Regions from separate parts of the Pseudoselenomonas caprae genome, predicted to be linked through region 2. Evidence: a T-box and tRNA genes for the amino acid it is inferred to sense, from the RefSeq annotation. Region 2 holds a T-box; the other holds one or more tRNA genes.

Region 1 (7,528 bases), on a different contig from region 2:
GACGTGCAAACTCGATCTGGCGCGGGCGCGTATTGACGTCAAAGCCCAGTGACTCCAGGAGCCAGTCGTAGAACGGACGGTGCTCCTCAAACTCGAGCGTGCAGACCGAATGCGTGATGCCCTCGATGGCATCCGACAGCGGATGGGCAAAGTCGTACATCGGATAGATGCACCAGGCATCTCCCGTACGATGATGATGCGCATGGGCAATGCGGTAAATGACCGTATCACGCATGACCATATTCGGCGAAGCCATGTCGATCTTCGCCCGCAGCACCTTCTCGCCATCGGCAAATTCGCCAGCCTTCATGCGGGCAAACAAGTCAAGGTTTTCCTCAACGCTGCGGTTGCGGTACGGGCTTTCCTTGCCCGGCTCCGTCAGCGTGCCGCGGTACTGCTTGATCTCCTCAGCCGTGAGGTCATCCACATAAGCCAGGCCCTTCTTGATGAGCTCGACCGCATAGTCATAAAGCTTATCGAAGTAGTCCGAGGCATAATACATGCGGTTCTGCCACGAGAAGCCGAGCCAATGGATGTCCTCCTGGATGGAGTCGACGTACTCCGTATCCTCCTTCGTCGGATTCGTATCGTCGAAGCGCAGGTTGCAAAGGCCATGATTGTACTCAGCCAGGCCGAAGTTCAGGCAAATGGACTTTGCGTGACCAATATGGAGATAGCCATTCGGCTCAGGTGGAAAGCGCGTATGAATGCCCTCCGTGTATTTGCCATTCTTCAGGTCATCCTCAATCGCATTCTGAACAAAATTCGTAGCGATTGTCGTATTCTCTGCCATGTGATTCTCTCCTTTATACATCCACACGGTCTTTGACCGCGCATTTTTCTTCTATATATTGGCGCAAGCGGCGGATGCCGACATCAAGCCCCTCCTGCTCAGGAAGATACTTGATGATGAGGTCGATATAGCCGCGCTCGACCATCTTGCGCAGCGTCCAGCTGAAGTTGACATCGTAGACCCACATGAGCCGCACCAGCTTGCGGTCGCCATGGGTGCGCAGACGATGATAGTCGGCCTGCTTGCCCTCGGCAAAGTCGCGGACAAAGTCCGGACTCACGAGCTGGCTCGCATCAGCCTTGATGAATTTCGGCGCCTTATCGACACCATCCGGTGTCAGATAGGGCGAGAGCACGCGGTAGATATCGAGCTTGTCTGCATCGCGCAGGAGACGGGCAAACAGCAGCTTGCGCTTGTCTTCCGTCGGCTCGATTTCCTTCTTGTTGTGATTGCGGATGGCAAAGCGCACCAGCTCTGCCTCCTCTGCCGCCAGCGCCTCAAGATACGGCATCTCTTCGGCCAGCACCTTGAGCCCGAGATCGGCATGATCCTCTGACTGCGCATCGTTGAAGGTCTTGTAGATGCTGTACTGGCGGAACCGTCCCACATCATGGAACAGCCCCATGATCTCAGCCAGCTGTACGTCATGCTGGCAAAGCGCCAATTCCTGCGCCAGCTCACGGGCAATGGCCGTGACATAGCCGGTATGGATCATCTTGATGCGTATGCCCTGCATGACTTCTTCGTCATCGGTGACAAAACGCTTCATATAGGCGTCCATCCATGTGTGCATTTTCTTCAGTAATTCTTCCACGAATCGTCTTCCTTACTATAAATACCTTTGTCACTGCATGAAAACATTATAATTATACTACGAAGGGAATTGTCACGCAATATCAGCCCCGGGCCACGCCATCCTCCACGAGGATGTGCAGGGCCCGCAGGTCTGCACGGATAGCCTGCAGGGTTTCCTCATCGGGAACCCGCACCGTATGCATATGGATGCCCCCCGTCACGACGAGCAAGGGATTGGCCTGGCATTTCTGCATCTTGGACAGGAAGGCGCGGACATCCCGTCGGTTCTCCAGCAGCAGGTCGCCGCGGATGGGGCCATAGAGCGGATGCTCGACGATGACATCGAGCACCGCCCCGCCATTGTCGACAATGGCCAAGAGCTCCTGCTCCATGCCAGCTGCGTCGTGCTGGCAGACCAGCGTCACCATGCGGCTGGCCTCAGGCTGCTCCTGCGGCAGGATATACCCGCGGGGCGTTGCAAAGATCTGCACACCCTGGGCCCGCAGGATGCTGATATCGCCGACGATGATCTGCCGGCTCACGGCAAATTCCCGCGACAGCTTGGTTCCCGTGAGCGGCTGCTCTGCCTCACGCAGGCGTTTGAGTAAATGTTCCCGGCGTTCTTCCGTATTCATGCACAAACCTCCTGTTCCTCTGACACTGCCGATAACAAAAAAGGCCGCCCTTCGGCAGCCTATATTTTTGAATGGTGGGCGATAACAGGATCGAACTGCTGACATCTTGCTTGTAAGGCAAGCGCTCTCCCAGCTGAGCTAATCGCCCGGAAATGGTGACGCGTATGGGATTCGAACCCATGAAGCCGCCGTGAAAGGGCGGTGTCTTAACCACTTGACCAACGCGCCATATGGCTCCTCGAGCAGGATTCGAACCTGCGACAGCCTGATTAACAGTCAGGTGCTCTACCGGCTGAGCTATCGAGGAATAACTCTTGTGACACTCTCGTGTCGACAAAAGATATTATACGGGATTTCTGCGCATAATGCAACCCCTTTTTTTCATATCATGAAAAAATTTTTCAGATGCGGTCGCGGCGCATATCCTCGGCGATGAGTTCCTCCAAGCGGCCTACCGTCATGTCCTTGTCCGAATAGACCGTGATGCCATGCTTCTGCAGCAGGGCCGTCGTCACGCCCTGACCTTTGATCTTCTTGTCTTCGAAATTGCCATTGTAGATTTTCTTGACGCCGCAGGATGGGCTGCCTTCCTTGAGAATCGCCACCTTCGCATGATAGGCTTCGGCTATCTTGAGCACCTTGTCGGCACCGGTCAGGAAATACTGCGTCATATCCCGCCCATTCTCATCCATGGCCTTAGCCTTGCCCGACAAAACCTTCTTGCCTGTACCGCCCTGGAGCTCTACGCAAGGACGCGGCACGGGCAGCATCGCAAAGCATTCGGGACAGACCGCGATGAACCGGCCCCGCTCGTTATACTTGAGCAGCAGTTCGTGGGTGTTGGCCCCGCCACTGTATTTCACCTTATGTCCCAGCAGACATGCACTTACTAAAATCATCGTCTACTCCCCTTTCTCACACCAAATGGCTGCACCCGGATCCCCAGCTGGGCCGTCAGTCCCTGCAGGCTGTCCACTGCCATCTCCTTGGCAGCCGCCACGGGGATATACGCGCAGGTGCGCGCATCATCCAGTGCATTGTGATGATTGAACTCGATATGCAGGAAACTGCCCACCGTATCGAGCTTATGATTGGCAAGCTCCGGCCAGGCCTTGCGCGAAATAGCGACCGTGTCGCAGTATGCAAAGTCCGGCGTTGCCAGGCCTTCCCTCGCCAGGCAGGCTCCCAGCACGCCCATATCGAAGCGGGCATTGTGTGCCACGACGATCCGCCCCTCGAGATGCTGCCGCAGTTCCGGCCATATAGCTGCAAAGCACGGCGCCGCAGCCGTATCCTCACGCGTGATGCCATGGATGCGCGTATTGAACCAGTTATAACGGTTCCCCGGCGGCTGGATCAGCGTGTAATACGAATCATAAAGTTTTCCTTCCTTGACCTCGACGACAGCTACGCTGCAGGCAGAATCCCTGGCCGACGTTGCCGTCTCGAAGTCAATGGCAGCAAAATTCATTTCCTGTTTTTCTCTCCCTTGAACCAACGATAAATCCGCCCCAGCTTCTGATACTGCCGGGACGGACTACCTGCGGTCACCCTTGACCGAATATGGTTCTATCAGTTGTTCTTCTTTTTCTGCAGATACTCGTCAATAGCTGCTGCTGCTTTGCGGCCGGCGCCCATAGCAAGGATTACCGTAGCAGCTCCCGTCACGATATCGCCACCGGCAAATACGCCTGGCTTGGACGTTGCGCACGATTCCTCATCAGCCTCGATGTTGCCACGTTTCGTCGTCGCAAGGCCCGGGGTCGTATGCGCAATAATCGGATTCGGTCCCGTACCGATGGAGACAATGACCGTATCCACAGCAAGCTCAAACTCCGAGCCCGCAACAGCCACCGGACGCCGGCGCCCTGATTCATCAGGTTCACCGAGCTCCATACGGATGCAGGTCATTCCCTTGACCCAGCCATTCTCGTCGCCGAGAATCTCAACTGGATTGTTGAGCAGCTTGAAGTCGATGCCCTCCTCCTTGGCATGCTCGACTTCTTCCTTGCGGGCGGGCAGCTCAGCCTCGCTGCGGCGATAGACGATATAGACATGCTCCGCACCCAGGCGCAGGGCCGTGCGGGCTGCATCCATAGCTACGTTGCCGCCGCCGATGACAGCGACATTTTTGCCCACTTTGATCGGCGTAGCATATTCCGGGAATCTATAGGCCTTCATGAGGTTGCAGCGCGTCAGGAACTCATTGGCCGAGTAAACGCCGTTAAGCCCCTCGCCCGGAATGCCTTGGAAGCGCGGCAGGCCAGCACCTGTGCCGATGAATACAGCATCGAAGCCCTCTTCTTCCATAAGCTCATCAACGGTAAACAGACGGCCAGCTACCGAATCCAGCTCAAATTTGACGCCGAGCTTCTCGATATTTTCAATTTCCTTCTTGACGACTTTATCCTTCGGCAGACGGAATTCCGGAATGCCATAGGACAGGACGCCGCCAGCCTTATGCAGCGCCTCAAAGACCGTGACTTTATAACCCTTTTTCGCCAAATCGCCAGCACAGGAAAGTCCGGAGGGGCCAGAGCCCAGTACGGCTACCTTCTGCGCATCTTCGGCAAAGGCGATCGGTTTCACTTCCTCATTCTTGGCCATATAGCGGTCAGCAACAAAACGCTCCAGACGGCCGATGCCAACGGACTCGCCCTTCTTGGCCAGCACGCAGTATTTCTCGCACTGGTTCTCCTGGGGGCAGACACGGCCGCAGACAGCTGGCAGCGCATTGGCTTCCTTGATTTTCTCGATAGCGCCGTCAAAATCGCGCTCTTTGATCTTACCGATGAACTCCGGGATGTCGACCGACACCGGGCAGCCCTTGCGGCACTGCGGAATCTTGCAGTGCAGGCAGCGCTCAGCCTCAGCGACAGCCGTTTCTTCATCGTAGCCCAAGGCTACTTCGTCAAAATTATGGGCACGGACTTTCGGGTCCTGTACCGGCATTTCGTGTTTCTTCAAAGACAGAGCCATTGCTTACTTCCTCCCCAGTCCGATGTTGCAGATATGGTCTTTTTCCTCGGCCTCGAGGTCGCGGTACATACGCTGGCGGCTCATGAGGGCGTTGAAATCGACAAGGTGTCCATCGAACTCCGGGCCATCGACGCAGGCGAACTTCGTCTCCTCGCCGACCTGGACGCGGCAGCCGCCGCACATGCCCGTACCGTCAACCATGATCGGATTGAGGCTGACCACCGTCGGGATGCCGAGCTCGCGCGTGCAGTCAGCAACGCTCTTCATCATGATGACCGGGCCGATAGCCGTGATCTGCGCGATCTTCTCCCCGCGCTGGGCCAGCTCCTGTACGGCATAGGTAACGAAGCCCTTGATGCCGCGTGAACCATCATCGGTCGTGATGAGGATCTCATCGGTCACTGCCTTCATCTCATCTTCCATGATCAGGATGTCCTTCGTCTTGGCACCCATGATGGCGATGACCTTGTTGCCAGCCTCTTTCATGGCACGGGCAATCGGGAACGTCGGTGCGACACCGATACCACCACCGACAACGACAACCGTACCATCAAATTTCTTGATTTCCGACGGCTGCCCCAGCGGACCGACAAAATCGATGATCGACTCGCCCGGCTCCACAGCTGCCAGCGCCATCGTCGAAGCGCCGATGACCTGGAAGACGATATTGACGACCCCCGTCTCACGGTTGAAGTTGGCAATCGTCAGCGGGATGCGCTCGCCTTTCTCATCCACGCGCAGGACGATGAACTGTCCTGCCTGGGCCTTTTTAGCCACGCGCGGCGCATCGATATCCATCGAGAAGACATTCGGGGAAAGCTCCTCTTTCTTCAGGATCTTAAACATGGTTCACTCTCCTAATACATATACAACAGTATCCGCAATTGCCTGCGGTCTCATTTGCTCACTTGCCGTTGTCAGCGGAATACCCCTGCCAGATATTCCTCGAGATTCGTGCGGATCGGCATCAGATAGAGGCTCGCATCCATCTTGTCAGCCAGCTCCATGACCTCGCGCGAGAACTGTACGCTCCACTCCAGGCTAGGCTCGAAAGCCTGCGGGAAGACGACATTGTTCTTGCGCTCCCAGTAACTCTGCGAACCGGCATTCATGACCGGCGATACGCCCCAGTATACCTCAAGGCCAGACAGCATATCAGCATATATCTCGAGCAGCCGCCTGTCATAGAACGGCTGGGTGAAAAAGCCCTTGGCACCAGCCTGGACCTTGCGGTGGATGCGGTAAAGCTCATGGCGCATCGAACTGCGGTACTGGTCAATACCCGCATAGACCGTGACCTCTGGCATCTCCTCGCGGAACTTGCGGATGACATCGGTGCTCTCCGTCGGATAGACCGCATGGGTCATGCGCTGGGGAGGATCACCCTCGATGACGAGTACCTCGCGGATATCATGCGCACGCAGATAGTCCTTCATCGGCAGTTCTTCCTCAAGATTGATGTCCATCGCGCGGATATGCGGCATGGCATCGGGGAAATACTCCTTAGCCATCGCCGCCCCCTGCCAGCTGCGCGTCTCAAAGCGCAGCAGGTCGGGGATATTGATGACGTCGATCTTGTCCTGATACTGCTGCAAGAGCGCGAGTTCAGCGCGCAGCGTTTCTTCGTCACGCGGCACGAGCTCAACGGATACACGTTTCATAGGCTGCCCTCCGACTTTTTCTCATGGTTATGAATTACATAAATCATATTGTAAGGGTTTTTTATGTATTTTGCAAGTAGCTGGCAAATCACACAGATAAATACCGCTAATGATAAAATAAAGCGCATGAGGAGGTCTCTCCCCATGCGCTTTAACGCAGATAAACCAGCAGATCCGGCCTTCCTGTCAGAAAAGCCCCGTGATCTTGCCGCTTTCATCGATATCCATATTTTCAGCCGCCGGTTTCTTCGGCAGGCCTGGCATCGTAAGGATGTTGCCCGTCAAGGCGACGATGAAGCCGGCACCAGCAGCTACGCGCAGCTCGCGTACCGTGATGCGGAACCCTTCCGGGCGTCCGAGCTTGGCCGCATCATCCGACAGGGAATACTGCGTCTTAGCCATGCATACCGGCATCTTGTCAAAACCCAGCGTCTCGATTTCCTGCAGCTGCTTTTTCGCTGCTGCCGTGAAATCAACACCATCCGCACCATAGATCTCACGCGCGATGGCCGTGATCTTTTCTGGGATGGACTGCTCCGTCTCATACAGGAAATGGAAGTCGTTCTTCTTGGCAAAAGCTTCTTCAACTTTCTTCGCCAGTTTCAGGCCGCCCGCACCGCCTTTGGCCCATACCTCTGACAAAGCGACTTCTGCACCGAGCTCGT
Region 2 (7,528 bases):
CCATCGAGGTGGTTATTGACCGCTTGGTTGTCCGCGAGGGCATGGAACAGCGGCTGGCCGATTCTTTGGAGACGGCGTTGAAACTTGGCGAGGGTGTCGTCTATGTGCAGATTGTCGATGGGGAACTCTTGATGTTCAGCGAGAATTTCGCCTGTGTCGATTGCGGTATCAGCCTGCCGGAAATCACGCCGCGCATGTTCTCGTTCAACAGTCCCTATGGTGCTTGCCCGGTCTGCATGGGCCTTGGCAGCCATATGGAGTTTGATGAGGAACTCGTGGTGCCCGATGCGTCCCTGTCGGTGGCACAGGGCGTCTTTGCGCCGCTATCGAAGAACCCGCATTCCTATGGCATGTGCGTGATTACGGCCGTGCTTACAGACTATGGCTATACGGTGGACACGCCCTGGAAGGATATGGACAAGAAGACACGCCATGTACTGCTTCATGGCGCTGGCGATGAGAAATTCCGGTTCCACTACACGAATATGTTCGGCGAGCGCAAGGAGTACAATGTGGAATTCGAGGGCGTACTGCCGATGCTCAACCGCCGCTATCAGGAAACGGATTCCGATGAGATGCGAGAGTCTTATGAGAACTACATGACGGAGATTGACTGTCCGGTCTGTCATGGGGCGCGCTTGAAGCCCGAGACCCTGTCGATTACGGTGGGGGATAAGAGCATTGCCGAGCTTACGGCTATGACCATCCGTGAAGCGGATGTCTTCCTGGCAGGCGTGGAATTCACACCACGTGAGCAGAAGATTGCCGTGCAGATCCTGAAGGAAATCCATGCGCGCTTGAGTTTCCTGCTCAATGTCGGCCTTGATTATCTGACGCTTTCGCGGGCGGCGGGTACCCTGTCGGGGGGCGAGGCCCAGCGCATCCGGCTGGCTACCCAGATTGGCTCGGGGCTCCAAGGGGTGCTCTACGTGCTCGATGAGCCGAGCATCGGCCTGCACCAGCGTGACAACAACCGCCTGCTGGCAACGCTCAAGAACCTGCGCGACCTCGGCAACACCTTGATCGTGGTCGAGCATGATGAGGATACGATGTATGCGGCTGACCATATCATCGATATTGGCCCTGGGGCTGGCGCTCATGGCGGCCGGATTGTTGCCCAGGGTACGGCTGAGGAAATCATGCAGGTAAAAGAATCGGTGACCGGCCAATATTTATCGCGCCGGAAATTCATCCCGGTTCCAGGCAAACGACGTCCCGGCAATGGCAAGTTCATCGAGGTAGTCGGTGCCCAGGAGAACAATCTCAAGAACATCGACGTCAAATTCCCGCTGGGGACGATGACGCTGGTGACTGGTGTATCGGGCTCGGGCAAGAGTACGCTGGTCAATGAGATCCTGTATAAAGGCATCGCCTCACGGCTCTATCATTCCAAGGGCAAGCCGGGCAAGCATAAGAAAATCAAGGGGCTGGAGCATATCGACAAGATCATCGATATCGACCAGCAGCCCATAGGACGCACGCCGCGTTCCAATCCGGCAACTTATACGGGTGTCTTTGATGCAATCCGTGAGCTGTTCAGCCAGACTCCGGAAGCCAAGATGCGTGGCTACAAGGCCGGGCGGTTCAGCTTCAATGTCAAGGGTGGCCGCTGCGAGGCATGCAAGGGCGATGGCATCTTGAAAATTGAGATGCATTTCCTGCCCGATGTCTATGTGCCCTGCGAGGTCTGCAAGGGGGCACGCTATAATCGCGAAACCCTGGAGGTACGTTATAAAGGTAAGACCATCTCCGATGTTCTCGAAATGACGATTGACGAGGCCGTGGAATTCTTCCAGAATGTACCGCGCATTGCCCGTAAATTGCAGGTTATCCAGGATGTTGGCCTTGGCTATATCAAGCTCGGACAGCCAGCAACGACCTTGTCGGGGGGCGAGGCCCAGCGCGTCAAGCTGGCGACGGAGCTCTCGCGCCGCAGCACGGGCCGCACCCTCTACATCCTCGATGAGCCCACGACAGGCCTGCATACGGCCGATATCCATAAGCTGCTGGACATCCTGCAGCGCCTCGTCGATGGTGGTGACACCGTTGTCATCATCGAGCACAATCTCGATGTCATCAAGACGGCTGACCACATCATCGACTTGGGCCCCGAGGGCGGCAGCAACGGCGGCACGATTGTGGCCGAGGGCCGGCCGGAAGATATCGTCAAGGTGGACTCGTCTTATACAGGCAAATTCCTCAAGCCGTTGCTGGAGGAGAAAAATGAATAAGGGGTGACGAGGAAAGCGTACCTGTCCTCGTCCGTGCTACGTATTGTCGGATTCTTTTCAGTATGGATAGAGAGAGGAACGCTAAGGCAACATGAAAAAGCCAGTTGACGTTTTTACGTCAACTGGCTTTTGATGTAGCAACAGGTATGTTTTCCGGACGTTACGTTTCTTGCGGGTCGGAATAATGGTCGGTATGCAGGTATTCGCGGTCGATGACCTGTCCGTCTTTTTTCCAGATGCGGTAGAGCGACGGATTCTTGGCGGAGCCTTCGGTGACGAGGGCGATGGTTTGGCCTTGCAAGTCGGCTTTGGTGCCGAGTACGTAGATAGTCAGCGCCGAGCCCGTGTTGGCGACGCGCAGGTAGACGGGATGGGGCAGCGGATTACGGAAGGCGAAGTCCAGCAGATTGTCAGCAACTGTGGCATCGCGGCCTGCTGGCACATAGGCGGAAGGCAGAGAATGATTGGAGCGCTCGGTCGGGGTCATGCCAGCAAGCAGGACGGCATTGTAGAGCGTGCTGCTGACCTGGCAGACACCGCCGCCGACATCGACGCGATGCTCGCCATCAATGATGACGCCGGCATCCTTGTAGCCAGCTTCATAGGTGCGCTGGCCGACGATACTGTTGAAGGAGAGCGTCGATTGGCTGCGGATGAGTGCCCCCTGTAGATGACTGGCGGCAAGGCCGATATTGTCGCCGCGGTCACCAGGGTAAAAGCGCGTGGTGTATGAGGCAAGTACGCTATCGATTGCAGCCAGATCCGCGTCCATGATGAAAGGCGGCTGCTCTTTGGGCTGTAGTGTGACCTTGGCGGTCAGCTTCAGCGCTTCGAACTGCGGCGTGAGCTCGGCGGCTATCGGGGCCGTATCGAGTGTAAGGCCGGTAACGCTCGGGGTTTTCTTGATGGTGCCGTTCTTTTGCAGCTGCGCTTCGGCATTGACCGGCTCAGTATGGAGCTGCTGCTCGATTTTGGCAAGCTGGGCTGCCAGTTTATCTTTGTCGAACGATGCTGTCATCGTGATGTTGCGGCCGAAAAGGGCGCAGGTCATCTGGGTGATCATGTTCGTGATGCTGTCTTGGTCGCGGCCGATGGCATAGGCGGCTTCGGCTGCTTCGTTGACGTTGCCATGCAAGTCGATATCAGCAGGGGCAATGTTCCAGTGGCGATTCTTATAGGTCAGCACAGCTGCTTGACGTTTGAGTGCCTGCTGGGCCTCTTTTTGGAAGAACTCGTGGACTTCTTTCCGGGTCATACCAGCGATGCTGGTGCCATGTGCCTGGACACCCATGGCGACGCGGTTCTGATTGGTGACTGAGACCGATACGCTGCCGACGACGACGACCGTAAAGGCCATGCCGATGGTCAGGATGGCAACTATTTTGCTAAGGGATATCGACGAAAAATTCATAGCAATCCAAACTCCTACGTACAATACTAGTTATAGTATAATCGCTTCGCATATACGTTTCAATTATTAAATGATAAAATTTCGGGCGTTGCAAATATAGGGCAGGTATGATAAAATTAACGGCATCTGAATCATCAAATCGCTAACAACGAGGAAGAAGAGGAGTACAGCAATCCGGTGCCTCAGAGAGGAGACGGCAGGTGAGAGTCTCTGCATCAGATGTTGGAAGGTAGCTTCGGAGTTGCCCCGCTGAACAAGGAGTAGGCTGGGCCGTCGGCCACGTTACGGCTTTGAGTCATGCAGGCTTTGTCTGCATGGGAAGATTGGTGGTACCACGAAGGCAGGCGCTTTCGTCCTTTTGGACGAGAGCGCTTTATTTAGTTTTAGGAGGTTTATCATGGCAGAAGAAATCCAGGAGCAGGGGAACAATATCCCGAAGGTTTATGATCCGCAGTCTTTTGAGAAGAAATGGTATCAGTACTGGGAGGAGAACAAATTCTTTCATGCTGAGGTCGACAAGAGCAAGAAACCGTACAGCATGGTTATCCCGCCGCCGAACGTCACGGGACAGCTGCACATGGGCCATGCGCTAGACAATACGCTGCAGGATATTCTGATCCGGTATCATCGCATGCAGGGCTTCAATACGGTCTGGGTTCCGGGCTGTGACCACGCCGGCATTGCAACGCAGGCCAAGGTCGAGGGCGCACTGCGCGAAGAGGGCACGAACCGCTACGAGCTCGGCCGTGAGAAATTCCTCGAGCGCGTCTGGGATTGGAAAGAGCAGTACGGCAACCGCATCATGTACCAGCTGCGCACGCTGGGTTCCTCCTGTGATTGGGACCGCCAGCGCTTTACGATGGACGAGGGCTGCTCGAAGGCTGTCCGCGAGGTATTCGTAAGCCTTTATGAAAAAGGTCTCATCTATCAGGGGACGCGCATCACGAACTGGTGCCCGGACTGCAACACGGCAATCTCGGACATCGAGGTTGAGCATGAGACGGAGCAGGGCCATCTCTGGCATCTGCGCTATCAGGTCAAAGGCACGGACCAGTATGTCGAAATCGCTACGACGCGTCCGGAGACGATGTTCGGCGATACGGGTGTTGCCGTTCATCCAGACGATGAGCGCTATAAGGACATCGTCGGCAAGACGCTGATCCTGCCGATTGTCAACCGTGAGATTCCGCTGTTTGCCGATGAATACGTCGATAAATCCTTCGGTACTGGTGCCGTAAAGGTTACGCCGGCTCATGACCCGAACGACTTTGAGATGGGACAGCGCCATCACCTCGAAGAAATCAAAGTCATCAGCAATACGGGCAAGATGATGGAAGGTGCCGGCAAGTACGAGGGCATGGACCGCTATGAATGCCGCAAAGCCCTGGTCAAAGAGCTCGAAGAGCTCGGCGTTCTCGTTTCGGTGGAAGAGCATGAGCATGCCGTTGGCCATTGTTCGCGCTGCCACAGCACGATAGAGCCGCTGGTTTCCAAGCAGTGGTTCGTCAAGATGGAATCGCTGGCCAAGCCGGCTATCGAGGCGGTAAAGAGCGGCAAGATCCAGTTCGTGCCGGAGCGCTTCTCCAAGATCTATATCCAGTGGCTTGAAAACATCCGCGACTGGTGCATTTCGCGCCAGCTCTGGTGGGGCCATCGCATTCCGGCCTGGTATTGCGATGACTGCGGTGAAACGAGTGTATCGCGTACAGACCTTACCGAGTGCCCGCATTGCCATAGCAAACATATCCATCAGGATGAAGACGTGCTCGATACCTGGTTCTCGTCGGGCCTCTGGCCGTTTGAAACGATGGGCTGGCCGGAAAAGACCGAGGAGCTTGAGCATTTCTATCCGACGGCTACGCTCGTTACGGGCTATGATATCATCTTCTTCTGGGTTGCCCGCATGGTCATGATGGGCCTCGAGTTTGGCAAGGATATCCCGTTCAAGCATGTATTCATCCATGGTCTTGTCCGCGACAGCCAGGGACGCAAGATGAGCAAATCGCTCGGCAATGGTATCGATCCGGTTGAGGTCGTCGAGAAATACGGTGCCGATACGCTGCGCTTCATGCTGATCACGGGTAATACACCGGGCAACGATATGCGTTTCTATTGGGAGCGCGTCGAGTCGGCCCGCAACTTTGCCAACAAGATTTGGAATGCATCGCGCTATATGCTTATGAACCTCGAAGGGTTTGACAAGGACTTCGTGCCGGCCGAGGAAGATTATACGCTGTCTGACCGCTGGATTCTCTCGCGCTATGCCCGCACGGTCCGCGATGTCACGGAGAATCTCGATAAGTTCGAGCTTGGCGAAGCTGGCCGCATGATTTATGAATTCCTCTGGAATGAGTTCTGCGATTGGTACATCGAGCTGACGAAAGCCCGCCTTTATGATACGGAAAACGTGCGGGCCCGCAATACGGCACTCTATGTCCTCTCCCATGTCCTCGAGGGCACGCTGCGTCTGCTGCATCCGTTCATGCCGTTCCTCACCGAAGAAATCTGGCAGAAAGTCCCGCATGCAGAGAACATCAAGAGCATCATGATTTCCGAGTGGCCGCAGGCTGATGCAGCCCGTATCAGCGATGCTATCGAGGCCCAGATGACGGCTATCATGGAGAGCATCAAATCCATCCGCAACATGCGCGCTGAAGTCGGGGCGGCACCGAGCAAGAAGAGTGAAGTCATCCTGAACTTCAAGGATGAGTCCCTGCGTGAGGTATTTACGGAAAACACGGGCTATCTTGACAAGCTGGCTTCCTCGGAGCCGGTTACGATCCTGCCGGCTGGTGCTGCTGCACCGGAAAATGCCATGGCGGGTGTCGTGAATGGCGTCGAGATTTACCTGCCGCTCAAGGGCCTTATCGATGTTGAGAAAGAAACGGCTCGTCTCAATAAGGAACTCGAGAAACTGGAGAAGGAAATCAAACGCCTTACGGGCAAACTCAGCAACGAAGGCTTCCTCAAGAAGGCGCCGGAGCAGGTTGTCGCTGGTGAGAAAGAAAAACTTGCCGGCTATGAAGAAAAGAAAAAATCGGTGGAGAGCCGCATCCAGGATTTGGCGAAGCTCTAAGATAGGAGAATCGTAACATGAATTATCAGGAAGCTCTTACCTATCTGGAAGGGCTGAATATCTTTGGCATCAAGCTGGGGCTTACGCGTATCCAGCGGCTGCTGGAGCTCCTGGATGTGCCGCAGGACAGGTATCGCACCATCCACGTGACTGGTACGAATGGCAAAGGTTCGGTGTCGGCGATGCTTGCCGGCATCCTGCGCCGTTCAGATATCCATACAGGCATGTACAGCTCGCCGCATCTGGTCTCCTATACGGAGCGCATACAGGTCGATGGCCAGCCGATAAGTGAGCAGGAGTTTGCGGATTGCCTGAGCACTATCCGCACCTATGTGGAGCAGATGGTGGCTGAGGGGGACGAGTGCCCGACACAGTTTGAGGTACTCACAGCACTGGCTTTCTTCTACTTTGCCATGTGCCATGTCGAGTATGCAGTCATCGAGGTTGGCCTTGGCGGTCTGCTGGATTCGACGAATGTCATCACGCCGGAGGTTTCGGTCATCACGAACGTGACCTTTGAGCATGCGGACCGCTGCGGCGGAACGCTGGAGGGTATTGCTCACCATAAAGCTGGTATCATCAAAGAGGGCGTTCCCGTTGTCACTGCGGCTGCGGGCATTCCCTTGGATATCATCCGCCAGACGGCTGAGGAAAAAAATGCTGATGTTTTTGTATCGGGCGAGGATTTCCAGATGGAGTATCTGTCCTGTGATGGGCACATGCAGCAACTGCGTTTCACCTCGGCACTCCTGGGGGTAGCGGATATGCCGTATGAGCTGCGTCTCTTGGGCCGTCACCAGGTGGATAACG

The links. The T-box of region 2 lies ahead of FZ041_RS01640 (valine--tRNA ligase). A T-box ahead of a tRNA ligase gene usually reads a tRNA of that ligase, here a tRNA-Val.
Region 1: it has a tRNA-Val gene. The T-box ahead of FZ041_RS01640 (valine--tRNA ligase) is inferred to sense a tRNA for this amino acid. The anticodon was not compared.

What each region holds. Positions count from the first base shown of each region.
Region 1 is NZ_VTOZ01000030.1:22,405-29,932, reverse strand. It holds gene FZ041_RS12155 (glutamine--tRNA ligase/YqeY domain fusion protein) at 1-793, opposite strand, end outside; gene FZ041_RS12150 (HD domain-containing protein) at 807-1,607, opposite strand; gene FZ041_RS12145 (transcription repressor NadR) at 1,690-2,223, opposite strand; tRNA gene FZ041_RS12140 (tRNA-Val) at 2,296-2,371, opposite strand; tRNA gene FZ041_RS12135 (tRNA-Glu) at 2,377-2,451, opposite strand; tRNA gene FZ041_RS12130 (tRNA-Asn) at 2,455-2,530, opposite strand; gene FZ041_RS12125 (2-thiouracil desulfurase family protein) at 2,625-3,122, opposite strand; gene FZ041_RS12120 (3'-5' exonuclease) at 3,119-3,694, opposite strand; gene gltA (NADPH-dependent glutamate synthase) at 3,796-5,202, opposite strand; gene FZ041_RS12110 (sulfide/dihydroorotate dehydrogenase-like FAD/NAD-binding protein) at 5,206-6,048, opposite strand; gene FZ041_RS12105 (methylenetetrahydrofolate reductase) at 6,120-6,863, opposite strand; gene FZ041_RS12100 (formate--tetrahydrofolate ligase) at 7,050-7,528, opposite strand, start outside.
Region 2 is NZ_VTOZ01000002.1:145,887-153,414, forward strand. It holds gene uvrA (excinuclease ABC subunit UvrA) at 1-2,231, shown strand, start outside; gene FZ041_RS01635 (VanW family protein) at 2,392-3,642, opposite strand; T-box leader at 3,785-4,003, shown strand; gene FZ041_RS01640 (valine--tRNA ligase) at 4,040-6,718, shown strand; gene FZ041_RS01645 (bifunctional folylpolyglutamate synthase/dihydrofolate synthase) at 6,736-7,528, shown strand, end outside.